Paracoccus pantotrophus: one gene and its partners. The protein of the gene in region 3 interacts with the protein of the main gene of each other region in a pairwise test. Links are inferred from orthologs where the notes say so. Each region holds a gene or a part of one and is shown on either strand. Other genes may lie near its edges. The genes, in order: ftsA, ftsZ and ESD82_RS04695.

Region 1 (3,906 bases), 420 kb from region 3 along the record:
GTCGGTCACGCCCTTGACGCCCTGGTAGAGCACGTCGTCGGCCATGGCGAAGGCTTCAGTGAAGGTGGTCTTTTCGTTGGCCAGCCGGAACAGGTTCTGGTTGGGGATAATGATCAGCGTGTCCACGACCTTCTGGAGCTGCTCGACGCCCTCCTCGGCCTGACGCATTCGCTTGGTGCCCTCGAACTGGAAGGGCTTGGTCACGACGCCGACGGTCAGGATGCCCATCTCGCGCGCGGCCTGGGCGATGATCGGGGCGGCGCCGGTGCCGGTGCCGCCGCCCATGCCGGCGGTGATGAAGCACATATGCGCGCCCATCAGGTGATCGACGATGTCCTCGATCGTCTCCTCGGCGGCCTTGGCACCGATCGAGGGCTTGGCGCCAGCGCCCAGCCCCTCGGTCACTTTCGGGCCGATCTGGATGCGGCTTTCGGCCTTGGAGGATTGCAGCGCCTGGGCGTCGGTATTCGCCACGACGAACTCGACCCCCTCCAGCTGCTTGTCGATCATGTTGTTGACCGCATTGCCACCCGCGCCACCGACGCCGAAGACGGTAATGCGCGGCTTCAGTTCCTGGTCATCATTCAGCATCAGGTGAATCTGCCGTTCCATCTCTCGCCTGCCTTCATCTGTTGCGCCGGACATAAGCGCAGTCCGGTCGAATCCCCGTATACCAGCCAGCCTAGCCAGATTCGCGCCGAGCGTCACCCGAAAAACACAGTTCGCACACCAAATATCGCGGTGGACGCTGGTGTTTTCGGCGGCATCTTGCCCATTCTGCTGCATGTGGTGGAGGCGCCCGCCCACACCACCGCATCCGGGTTCCGCGCCCCTACCAGTTGTTGCGGAACCAGCGATAGGCCCGGCGCAGGCTGCGCGCCGGATAGTGCTCGGCGGGCATGTCGAAATCCCACCATTCGTCCTGCGGATGCGCCGTCAGCAGCGCCAGTCCGATGGCCGAGGAAAAGCCCGGCGCGGTCGCGTTATGCGGCAGGCCCTGGATGCGCAGCGGCCGGCCGATGCGCACGTTCTGCCCCAGCATGCGCGCGGCCAGCGCATCGAGCCCCGGAATCTGGCTGCCGCCGCCGGTCAGCACGATCTGGCGCGAGGGCATGCAGTCGAAGCCGGCCGCGTCCAGGATCTCGCCCACCTTTTCCAGGATCTCCTCGACCCGCGGGCGCATGATGCCGATCAGGTCGGCGCGGCTGACGCTGCGGCGGTCGGTGTCCCAGTCGCCGGTCTCGCCGCCCAGTTCGATCATCTCGCGGTCGTCGCGGCCGGTGGCCTCCAGCCCGCCATGCAGGGTCTTGAGCCGCTCGGCCACGGCATGGCTGACGCGCAGCCCCTTGGCGATGTCCTGGGTGATCAGCTCGCCGCCGAAGCGGACGGCATCGGCAAAGATCATGTGCTTCTTGATGAAGACCGAAACCCCGGTGGTGCCGCCGCCCAGGTCGATGCAGGCGGCGCCCAGCTCCTGTTCGTCCTCGACCAGCGCGGCAAGGCCCGAGGCGTATGAGGCCGAGGCCACGCCCGCCAGTTCCATGTCGCAGCGCCGGATGCAATGCACCAGGTTGCTGGCCGCATCGCCGTCGATGGTCAGCACATGCATGTCGCAGGCCAGCCGGCTGCCCGACTGGTCGCGCGGGTCCGACAGACCCGAGCGGCCGTCCAGCGCAAAGTTCACCGGCTGGGCGTGCAGCACCTCGCGCCCGCGGCCGAAATCGGGCACCTCGCAGGCGGCCAGGACGCGGGCCACGTCGCCCTCGCCGACCTTGCCGGCGGGCAGCACGATCTCGCCGGCCAGGCCATAGCTGGCCGGGCGCGCGCCCGAGATGCAGGCGATGACGTGATCGACGCGCACCCCCGCGACCTTCTGCGCCGACTGGATCACGGTGCGGATGGCGCGCTCGGTCTCGGCCATGGTCTCGATCTCGCCGTAGCGCATCCCGCGCGCGCGGGTGGTGGCGGTGCCGATGACGCGGAAATTCGACTGGCCGGCCATGGGGCCGACGCCGTCGGTCTCGCGGAACTGGCTCGGGCCGTCGAATTGCAGCACCAGGCAGGCGATCTTCGAGGTTCCGATGTCCAGAACCGCGATGACGCCGCGCTGCATGGCCTGGCGGCGCATGTTCCGCATTGCCCGCTGGCCCTGATACAGATCCTTCATCTCACCTGCCTCCTTTGCGCTGTCAGCCGCTTTTCCGCGCGGTCTTTGCCGCCTTGCCCGCCGTCGCCCCCGCCGCGGCGTCGGGCGGCAGCGGCAATCCGTCCGCGCCCAGTTCCGGCTGGCCGCGGGCGCGGCGGATGGCGTTCTGCGCCTCCAGCCCCAGCCGCACCACGGGCCGCGCCTCCTGCCGCAGGTCGACGACCGAAAGGTCGCGGTCCAGCATGTGCAGCGCGCGGTCCAGCGCGATGGCGCGCTCCAGCGCCTGCAGCGCCTTGTCCTCGGGCAGCTTGATACGCTGGCCGCGGTCCAGCACCACGTCCCAGCGCCGCTCGCCCATGCGCTCCAACCCGCGCAGCCGCGGCAGGATCGGCCCGGCGGCATCGATCAGCGCCAGCGCCTCGGCCGCGGCGCGGTCGGCGCCCTCGCCGGCGACGATGGGCAGGTCGCCCCGCACCTCGCGCCCCGTGACCGAGGCGACGCGGTGCCCGGTCTTGTCCAGCAGCTCGATGCCGCGGGCATGGCGCCACAGCAGGGCCGGCACCCGTTCGGTCACGACGGCCGACAGCACCCCCCCCGGCTTGATGCGCAGGTCCACCGCCTCGACGGCATCCAGCTTCAGCACCCGCTCGCGCAGCTTTTCCAGGTCGATGTCAAAGCTCGAGGCCGGCAGGTCCACCGGCAGCATGGCGCGCAGCCCCTTGTCCACCGCGGGCGAGGCGCCCTCGATGGTCATCATCCTGACCATGAATTCGTCGCGGTGCTGGATGCGGTCCACGATGGCGTCGATGCCGCCGGTCAGGTTGGCGCGGCGCGTGTCGTCCGACAGCCAGATCCCCGCCACCAGCGCCGCCAGAAAGGCGGGCAGGCCGACATGCACCAGCCGCCGCACCAGCGGCCGCAGCATCATCCGGTTCAGCCGGTAGGCCAGGCGCGAGGGCGCGGGATCCTTGCGCGGCGTGCGCGGCGCCACCGGGGCGGGACGCGCGGGTGCGGGACGCACCGGCGCCGGCCGCCCGCCCGGCCCCTGGCCGCGGTGAAAGGGGTTCAGGCCCTGCATAGCGCCTCCTCGACGATCCAGCGGCAAAGCGCGGGAAAGTCCATGCCGGCATGGGCCGCCTGCTCGGGGGCAAGCGAGGTGGGGGTCATGCCGGGCTGGGTGTTCACCTCGAGGATAATCAGCCCGCCCAGCCCGCGGCTTTCGTCCCAGCGGAAATCGGTGCGGGTCAGCCCGCGGCAGCCCAGCGCCCGATGCGCCCGCACGGCCTGGTCGCGGCAGGCGGCGGCGATTTCCGGCGGGATCTCGGCGGGGATGACATGGCGCGAGCCGCCGGGCTTGTATTTGGCGTCGTAGTCGTACCAGCCCTCAGTCACGATCTCGGTCACGCCAAGCGCGCGGTCGCCCAGCACGGCCACGGTCAGCTCGCGCCCCGGCGCATAGGTCTCCACCATGACCCGCGCGGGCATCCGGTCGGAAAGCTGCGGCGGGCCGTTGGCGGCCTCGTGCACGATATAGACCCCGACCGAGGAGCCCTCGTCGTTCGGCTTGACCACATAGGGCGGCGCCATGACGTGACGGGCGCGCACCTCGGCGGCATCGGCGATCAGGCTGTCCAGCACCGGCAGGCCGGCAAGGCGCAGGATCTCCTTGGCGCGGGACTTGTCCATGGCCAGCGCCGAGGCCAGCACGCCGGAATGGGTATAGCGCCAGCCCAGCCATTCCAGCAGGCCCTGCACGCAGC
Region 2 (4,027 bases), 420 kb from region 3 along the record:
CATATTCGGTGTCGGGATATTGCTCGATCACCTCGCGCAGCGCCTGGAGCGCCTGGAAGGTCAGGCCCTGGTCGCGGCCGACCTCGTCGATCTGGTCGTAATAGCTGAGCGCCAGCAGGTATTTCGCATAGGCCGCGTCCTCGTCGCCCGGATAGGTGTCGATGAAGCGCTGCGCGGCGCCGCGCGCCTCTTCGTAGTCGCGGGCACGGTGATAGGCATAGGCCTGCATGATCAGCGCGCGCTTGGCCCATTCGGAATAGGGGTAAAGCCGCTCGACTTCGGAGAAATACTGCACCGCATCCTTGGGGCGGCGGGAATTCTCCAGCTCGTATTCGCCGCGCTTGTAGATCTGTTCGGCGGTGAAATTCTCGAATGATTCGGGCTTTTTCCCCGCACCGCCCGAACAGCCCGCCAGCAGGCCCAACGACAGCACAGCCGCGACCAAGGAACCCGATCTGATGCCTGTCATTCCATCCCGCCCGTCAGAAATTCACGTTCCCGCATGGGCAGAAGGCCCGCGCGGCCCGGCCGTCCTAGCACAGAAAATCGGGCTGCGCAAAATGCCAAAACGGCTAAACCGGCGCAGGGCCGCCACCTTCAGGCGACGGCCAACTGGCGGTTGCGAGGGGCGAGGCGCGCGGCCGAGGCGATCACCCCGGCGCCGGGCAGACGGCTTTCCATCGCCGGGGTCAGCGTGACCCATTCCCAGGCCTCCGGCTGGGCGAAAAGCGCGCGCAGCAGCTTGTTGGTCATGGCATGGCCGGCGCGGTGGCCGGTATAGCGCGCCAGGAGCGGCGCACCGGCCAGCGCCAGGTCGCCCACCGCGTCCAGCATCTTGTGACGCACGGCCTCGTCGCGGTGGCGCAACCCGCCCGGCGACAGCACCCGGTCGCCATCCACGACCACCGCGTTCAGATAGGTGCCGCCAAGCGCCAGCCCGTTCCGCTGCATCTGCACCACATCGGCCTGGCGGCAGAAGGTGCGGCTGTCCATCAGCTCGTGCACGAAGCTGCCATTTGCCATGTCGAGGTGCTTTTCCTGGCGGCCGATCGCCGCGTCGACGAAGTCGATGTCGAAATGGATCTCCAGGTGGTCGGCGGGCGAGAGGCGGGCGAAAGCCTCGCCCTGCCGCACCTCGACCTCGCGCAGCACGCGGATCGCGCGCAGCGGCGCCGCCTGCCGGCGCAGGCCGGCTTCCAGGATGCCCTGCACGAAAGGCGCCGAGGAACCGTCGAGAATCGGCACTTCCGGCCCGTTCACCTCGACCACGGCATTGTTGATGCCGGTGCCCGACAGCGCGGCCATCACATGCTCGACCGTCGAGACGGTGGCGCCGCGGCCGTTGTCCAGCAGGGTGCAAAGCTGCGAGGGGGTGACATGGTCCCAGCGCGCCGGGATCCGGGCGCCCCCCAGGTCGGTGCGCACGAAGACGATGCCGTGATCCGCCGGCGCCGGCAGGATCGTCAGCCGCACGGCCGCACCCGAATGCAGTCCGACGCCGCGGAACTGGGCTTTCTGAGCGATGGTGGTCTGCATGGTCTTGCCTGCCGATTCTTGTGAACTGAGCGTGCCACGGCAAGAAATCCGCGGCGCAAGGATCAGTTAGGCATCCCCCGCCGATTGCTCAAATAACCTTTTGTAACGGGGTGAAACAATCGGCCGCGGCTTGCGCCCCGCCCCCCACCTGCATCGGTAACGCCATGATCAAAAATGAAAAAAGGACCGCCGAAGCGGTCCTTCACGAAGTCGTCGCCGGAAATTTGTGATCGGCTCAATTCGCCTGGCGGCGCAGGAAAGCCGGGATTTCGACATTGTCGCCGGCCCGGTCGGGGCTGGCCAGATCGTCGAAACCGGCGTCGAAACCGCCGCGGTTGCGGGCCGCGACGCGCTCGTTCACGCGTTCGGCGATGGTCGAGGGCGCGGGCTTGTCCGCCTGCTCGCCATGGCCCGAGATGCGTTCCAGCATCCGGCTGAGCCCGCCCATGCGGCCCTGGGCGCGGCCCTGCTCGGCCGGCTGCTGCTGGGCGGCGCGATTCTGGGCCGCGGCCTGGCGCTCGGGCGCCTTCTGCACGGCAGCGGCCAGGCGCTGCATCACCGCATCCGACGGCGTGCCGGCCGGGGCCTGCGGGCGGGTGGGCGCGACGAAGCCGCCCGCATCGCCGTTCAGCGCGTCGCTGGGCGCGGCGGGCTGGCGCAGGTCCGGCTGATAGGCCGGACGCGGCATGTCGTCCTCGTCATAGCGTGCCGCCGGAGCCGAGGGCTGGACGCGCGCCGCCGGGGCGGGCTCGACCAGGGGCGCGGCGCGGCGCGGCGGAACCGGCAGCTCTTCCTCGACGGGCTTTTGCGCGACGGGCGGGTGCTGGGTCAGCGGCTCCTTCATGCCGCGGCGCGGCACGGGCAGCTCGGCCGCCGAGGCGTCGATGCCGGTGGCCACCACCGAGACGCGGATCGAGCCTTCCATCGACGGGTCCAGCGTCGAGCCGACGATGATGTTGGCGTCGGGATCAACCTTCTCGCGGATCTTCTCGGCCGCCTCGTCCATCTCGAACAGCGTCAGGTCATAGCCGCCGGTGATGTTGATCAAGACGCCCTTGGCGCCGTTCAGGCTGATCTCGTCCAGCAGCGGGTTGGCGATGGCCTTCTCGGCGGCCTGCACGGCGCGGTTCTCGCCCGAGGCCTCGCCGGTGCCCATCATCGCCTTGCCCATCTCGTCCATCACGGCGCGCACGTCGGCGAAGTCGAGGTTGATCAGGCCCGGGCGCACCATCAGGTCGGTCACGCCCTTGACGCCCTGGTAGAGCACGTCGTCGGCCATGGCGAAGGCTTCAGTGAAGGTGGTCTTTTCGTTGGCCAGCCGGAACAGGTTCTGGTTGGGGATAATGATCAGCGTGTCCACGACCTTCTGGAGCTGCTCGACGCCCTCCTCGGCCTGACGCATTCGCTTGGTGCCCTCGAACTGGAAGGGCTTGGTCACGACGCCGACGGTCAGGATGCCCATCTCGCGCGCGGCCTGGGCGATGATCGGGGCGGCGCCGGTGCCGGTGCCGCCGCCCATGCCGGCGGTGATGAAGCACATATGCGCGCCCATCAGGTGATCGACGATGTCCTCGATCGTCTCCTCGGCGGCCTTGGCACCGATCGAGGGCTTGGCGCCAGCGCCCAGCCCCTCGGTCACTTTCGGGCCGATCTGGATGCGGCTTTCGGCCTTGGAGGATTGCAGCGCCTGGGCGTCGGTATTCGCCACGACGAACTCGACCCCCTCCAGCTGCTTGTCGATCATGTTGTTGACCGCATTGCCACCCGCGCCACCGACGCCGAAGACGGTAATGCGCGGCTTCAGTTCCTGGTCATCATTCAGCATCAGGTGAATCTGCCGTTCCATCTCTCGCCTGCCTTCATCTGTTGCGCCGGACATAAGCGCAGTCCGGTCGAATCCCCGTATACCAGCCAGCCTAGCCAGATTCGCGCCGAGCGTCACCCGAAAAACACAGTTCGCACACCAAATATCGCGGTGGACGCTGGTGTTTTCGGCGGCATCTTGCCCATTCTGCTGCATGTGGTGGAGGCGCCCGCCCACACCACCGCATCCGGGTTCCGCGCCCCTACCAGTTGTTGCGGAACCAGCGATAGGCCCGGCGCAGGCTGCGCGCCGGATAGTGCTCGGCGGGCATGTCGAAATCCCACCATTCGTCCTGCGGATGCGCCGTCAGCAGCGCCAGTCCGATGGCCGAGGAAAAGCCCGGCGCGGTCGCGTTATGCGGCAGGCCCTGGATGCGCAGCGGCCGGCCGATGCGCACGTTCTGCCCCAGCATGCGCGCGGCCAGCGCATCGAGCCCCGGAATCTGGCTGCCGCCGCCGGTCAGCACGATCTGGCGCGAGGGCATGCAGTCGAAGCCGGCCGCGTCCAGGATCTCGCCCACCTTTTCCAGGATCTCCTCGACCCGCGGGCGCATGATGCCGATCAGGTCGGCGCGGCTGACGCTGCGGCGGTCGGTGTCCCAGTCGCCGGTCTCGCCGCCCAGTTCGA
Region 3 (3,980 bases):
GCCTCGTGTCTCGTTCGGCGCGGCCGCGCGGCAGGCCAAGCGCCCAGCCGGCAAGGCCCGCGACCAGCGGATAGGCGGCGATCGTGGCGATGAATTGCAAGATCACCTGCCCGAACGGGGGAAGGGGCAGGAAAAATACCGCCAGCAATACGCGGTTTGCCACCATCATCAGCGCCAGGAGCGTCGCCACCCGCAGCCATTCAACCATGAAAGGCAGTTCGCGCCAATGCGGCTCGCGCTTTCTTGCGGCCTCGGTGACGATGACGGCCAGGGCGGCGCCCAGGCCGATGGGGCGCATCAGCAGGATGTCCTCGATCAGGAACAGCGCGGCGATGGTCGCGACCGGCACCTGTTCGGGACGGCGCAGCACCCAGACCAGCACCAGGCACAGCGCCAGGTCCGGCCCCGGCCAACCGATGCGGCCCGGCGCCAGCGGCAGAAGCCGCCAGAACAGGATCGCCAGGAACAGCGCCACGAACAGCGCCTGCCCCAGGAACCGGCGGCGGCGGGCGGGATCAATCATCCCCGGCCCCGGCTGCGGCCTCGGAATTCTCGCCGGCCGCCTGCATGTCGGCCAAGGGCGGCAGGGGCGGGCCGATGAAATCCGCCGGCGGCGGTGGGATCAGCAGCCCGGTATCGGAAAGCTGCTCGGCCGGGTGGCTGCGCAGCACGCGCAGGAATTCCAGCCGGCCATAATCGGCGGCCAACCGCACCCGCAGCCGGCCGTCGCTGGCCAACGCCACCTGGCCGACCGGCAGGCCCGGCGGGAACACCCCCCCGTCGCCCGAGCTGATCACCCGGTCGCCGGGGCGCAGGTTTTCCGGGCTTTCGATGAAGTCCAGCGCCGGCAGGGCGGTGTTGTCCCCGGTCAGCAGCGCATGCTGGCCCGAGGGCAGGATCGTCACCGGGATGCGGCTGGAGGGATCGGTCAGCAGCATGACCCGGCTGGTGGTCTGCCCCACGCCCGAGATGCGCCCCACGAGCCCCAGCCCGTCCATCGTCGCCCAGCCGTCCAGGATGCCGTCGCGCGCGCCGACGTTCAGCAGCACCGACTGGCGAAAGGCCGTGCCGCTGTCGGTCAGCACCACGCCCGAGACCGAGGTCAGCGCGGGGTCGATCCTGACATTGTTCTGCGCCAGAAGCTTGGCGTTTTCCTGTTCCAGCTGCACGGCCGCCTCTTTCCAGGCCGCCATCTTCTGCAGCTCGCGCCGCAATTCCTGGTTCTGCTCGTAGAGCCGGGCATAGGACTGGAAACCCGAGACCATGCGCGACAGCTTCGTCACCGGCGCCATCACCCAGTCGAAACTGGGCACGAAACGGTCGATGAAGGCGGCGCGCATGCGCTCGGCGCGCGGGCTGTCGATCTGCCAGAACAGGAACACCGCCAGCAGCACCAGCACCAGCAGCGAAACCAGGATGCGGCGGACCGGAGCCGCGTAATCAGGGCCCTTGCGCGCCATGGGCCAAACCCGCTCAGCTGTCGTAATCGATCACGTGGCGCAGTTGCTTTTCGAATTCAAGGGCCTTGCCGGTGCCCAGGGCCACGCAGCTCATCGGCTGGTCGGCCAGGCTGATCATCAGCCCGGTCTGCTCGCGCAGCGCCAGGTCCAGCTCGCCCAGCATGGCGCCGCCGCCGGTCAGCATGACGCCGCGGTCCACGATGTCGGCGGCGAGGTCGGGCGGCGTCGCCTCCAGCGCCACCATCACCGATTCGCAGATCTGCTGCACCGGCTCGGCCAGGGCCTCGGCGACCATGGCCTGGGTGATCTCCATCTCTTTCGGGATGCCGTTCAAGAGGTCGCGGCCGCGCACCATGATCGCGGCGCCGCGCCCGTCGTCGGGCATGCGGGCGGTGCCGATCTGGGTCTTGATGCGCTCGGCCGTCGATTCGCCGATCAGCAGGTTGTGGCTGCGGCGCAGGTAGTTGATCAGCGCGTCATCCATCCGGTCGCCGCCGATGCGGACCGAGCGGGCATAGACCACGTCGCCCAGCGACAGCACCGCAACCTCGGTGGTGCCGCCGCCGATGTCGACGACCATGCTGCCGGTCGGCTCGGTGATCGGCATGCCGGCGCCGATGGCGGCCGCGATCGGCTCGGCGATCAGCCCGGCGCGGCGCGCGCCGGCCGAAAGCACCGACTGGCGGATGGCGCGCTTCTCGACCGGGGTGGCGCCATGCGGCACGCAGATGATGACCTTGGGCTTCGAGAAGGTGGTGCGCTTGAACACCTTCTTGATGAAATGCTTGATCATTTCCTCGGCGCTGTCGAAATCGGCGATGACCCCCTCGCGCATCGGCCGGATCGCCTCGATGCTGCCCGGCGTGCGGCCCAGCATCAGCTTGGCGTCCTCGCCCACCGCCAGCACCTGTTTCTTGCCGTCCTTGACGTGATAGGCGACGACCGAGGGCTCGTTCAGGATGACGCCCTTGCCCTTGACGTAGATCAGCGTGTTCGCGGTCCCCAGGTCGATCGCGATATCGGTGGAAAACAACCCGCCAAAGGCCATGTGAACTACCCCTTCCGCCGTCCCTGCCAAGACGGCATTCCTGCCGCCCTTTTTGCGCGCGGCCATTGCCCGATTGCCCCGACGAGTCGCCCCGTCGAAGGTGCTGGACATATAGGCCGAGCCTTGGCGCGGGGAAACCGGAAAATGATGCCCCGCCGGGCCGCGCCCCTGTTTCGCGCAAGGCGCGGCGCGCGCGCTTGACCGGCCGGCACGGGCTGCTAGGCTGCCGCCGGTTTTGGTGACGAGGAAAGGGCAGGGTTTGCAGGACGTTATCGTGGGGATCTGCCGTTTTTCCTTCCTGGGCCGCTGCGACTGGGCCGGGACCGCGGGGCAGGGGGCCGGTGCGCCCGAGCGTCTGGCGCAGCGCGGCGCCATGCTTTACGCGCCCGAGCGGCTGGAGCGCCGCTTTGCCGCCTTCCAGGCGCTGTGCCTGCCCTCGATCAAGGCCCAGACCGACGCGGATTTCCGCTTCTGGCTGCTGACCTCGCCCGATATGCCGCGTCCCTGGCTGGACCGGCTGCGCGATCTGTGCGCCGGCGTGCCGCAGATCCGGCTGATCGTCTCGGACAGGCGCGAGACGGTGAACGCGTTGCGCGAGCCCCTGCGCGAGGCGGCCGAGGCGGCGGGCCGGCCGGTGATCCAGTTCCGGGTCGATGACGACGACGCCTTCAGCCGCCATCACGTCGCCCGCATCCGCCGCCATGCCCGGCGCTTCGCCGACCTGCCGGCCTTTGCCATCAGCTACCCGCAGGGTCTGGTCATGGGCAGCTACGAGGGCGAGCCGATCAGCTACTGGCGCGCGCACCAGCCCTTCCTGGGCGCGGGGGCGGCGGTGCGCATGCGCGGGCCGGGGCGCTGCATCTATGCCTATAACCACTTCCAGCTGCCCAGGTATTTCCCGGCCTTCACCGACGTGGACGGCCTGGGCTATGTGCAGACCCGCTGGGACGAAGGCGATTCCGTCGCCACCATCGTTGCCAGGTTCCCGAAATGGTTCCAGCAACTCGACCCGGCCGAGTTCCAGCGCGAACTGGCCGAGGACTTTCCCTTTCTGCAAGGCGTCGACCTGGGCTTCGTGGAACGCAAGGGGGCGGCCTGACCGCCCCCGTCACTTCCCGCGGCGGTCAGTGCGAATACATGCTGACCTGCTTGGCATCGGCGCCTTCGCCGACCATGTCGCGGCGCACCTTCAACCGGTTCAGCGCCCCCACATAGGCCTTGACGCTGGCCAGGATGGTGTCGGTATCCGAGGCCTGGCCGGTGGCGATGCGGCCTTCCTCCTCCATGCGCACGCTGACGGTGGCCTGGGCATCGGTGCCCTCGGTCACGGCATGGACCTGGTAGAGCTGCAGCCGCGCCTTATGCGGCCAGATCGCCTTGACGGCGTTGAAACAGGCATCGACCGGGCCGTCGCCGGTGGCATGGACGGTCTTTTCCTCGCCGCCGACCGTCATGGTCAGGTCGGCCGACTG

The links.
Region 1: the proteins of ESD82_RS04695 (region 3) and ftsA interact in binary tests that used the Escherichia coli proteins (3 or more experiments, as listed by UniProt). The link is inferred for Paracoccus pantotrophus from one-to-one orthologs.
Region 2: the proteins of ESD82_RS04695 (region 3) and ftsZ interact in binary tests that used the Escherichia coli proteins (3 or more experiments, as listed by UniProt). The link is inferred for Paracoccus pantotrophus from one-to-one orthologs.

The regions. Positions count from the first base shown.
Region 1 is NZ_CP044423.1:1,393,690-1,397,595, forward strand. What follows is about bases 1-2,829. They hold ftsA (cell division protein FtsA), read right to left. Parts: upstream 2,168-2,829; coding sequence 833-2,167; downstream 1-832. Other genes in these bases: ftsZ (cell division protein FtsZ), read right to left, coding at 1-612; ESD82_RS06730 (cell division protein FtsQ/DivIB), read right to left, coding at 2,190-2,829. Outside these bases: more of ESD82_RS06730, read right to left, coding at 2,830-3,224; ESD82_RS06735 (D-alanine--D-alanine ligase), read right to left, coding at 3,212-3,906. UniProt on the Escherichia coli protein: Essential cell division protein that assists in the assembly of the Z ring. May serve as the principal membrane anchor for the Z ring.
Region 2 is NZ_CP044423.1:1,390,920-1,394,946, forward strand. What follows is about bases 1,078-4,027. They hold ftsZ (cell division protein FtsZ), read right to left. Parts: upstream 3,383-4,027; coding sequence 1,772-3,382; downstream 1,078-1,771. Other genes in these bases: lpxC (UDP-3-O-acyl-N-acetylglucosamine deacetylase), read right to left, coding at 1,078-1,536; ftsA (cell division protein FtsA), read right to left, coding at 3,603-4,027. Also shown: ESD82_RS06710 (outer membrane protein assembly factor BamD), read right to left, coding at 1-469; more of lpxC, read right to left, coding at 598-1,077. UniProt on the Escherichia coli protein: Essential cell division protein that forms a contractile ring structure (Z ring) at the future cell division site. The regulation of the ring assembly controls the timing and the location of cell division.
Region 3 is NZ_CP044423.1:974,985-978,964, reverse strand. The notes cover bases 492-3,394. They hold ESD82_RS04695 (rod shape-determining protein), read right to left. Parts: upstream 2,509-3,394; coding sequence 1,474-2,508; downstream 492-1,473. Other genes in these bases: ESD82_RS04690 (putative rhamnosyl transferase), read left to right, coding at 2,783-3,394; mreC (rod shape-determining protein MreC), read right to left, coding at 516-1,460; ESD82_RS04705 (rod shape-determining protein MreD), read right to left, coding at 492-523. Outside these bases: more of ESD82_RS04705, read right to left, coding at 1-491; more of ESD82_RS04690, read left to right, coding at 3,395-3,607; ESD82_RS04685 (2-isopropylmalate synthase), read right to left, coding at 3,633-3,980. UniProt on the Escherichia coli protein: Forms membrane-associated dynamic filaments that are essential for cell shape determination. Acts by regulating cell wall synthesis and cell elongation, and thus cell shape.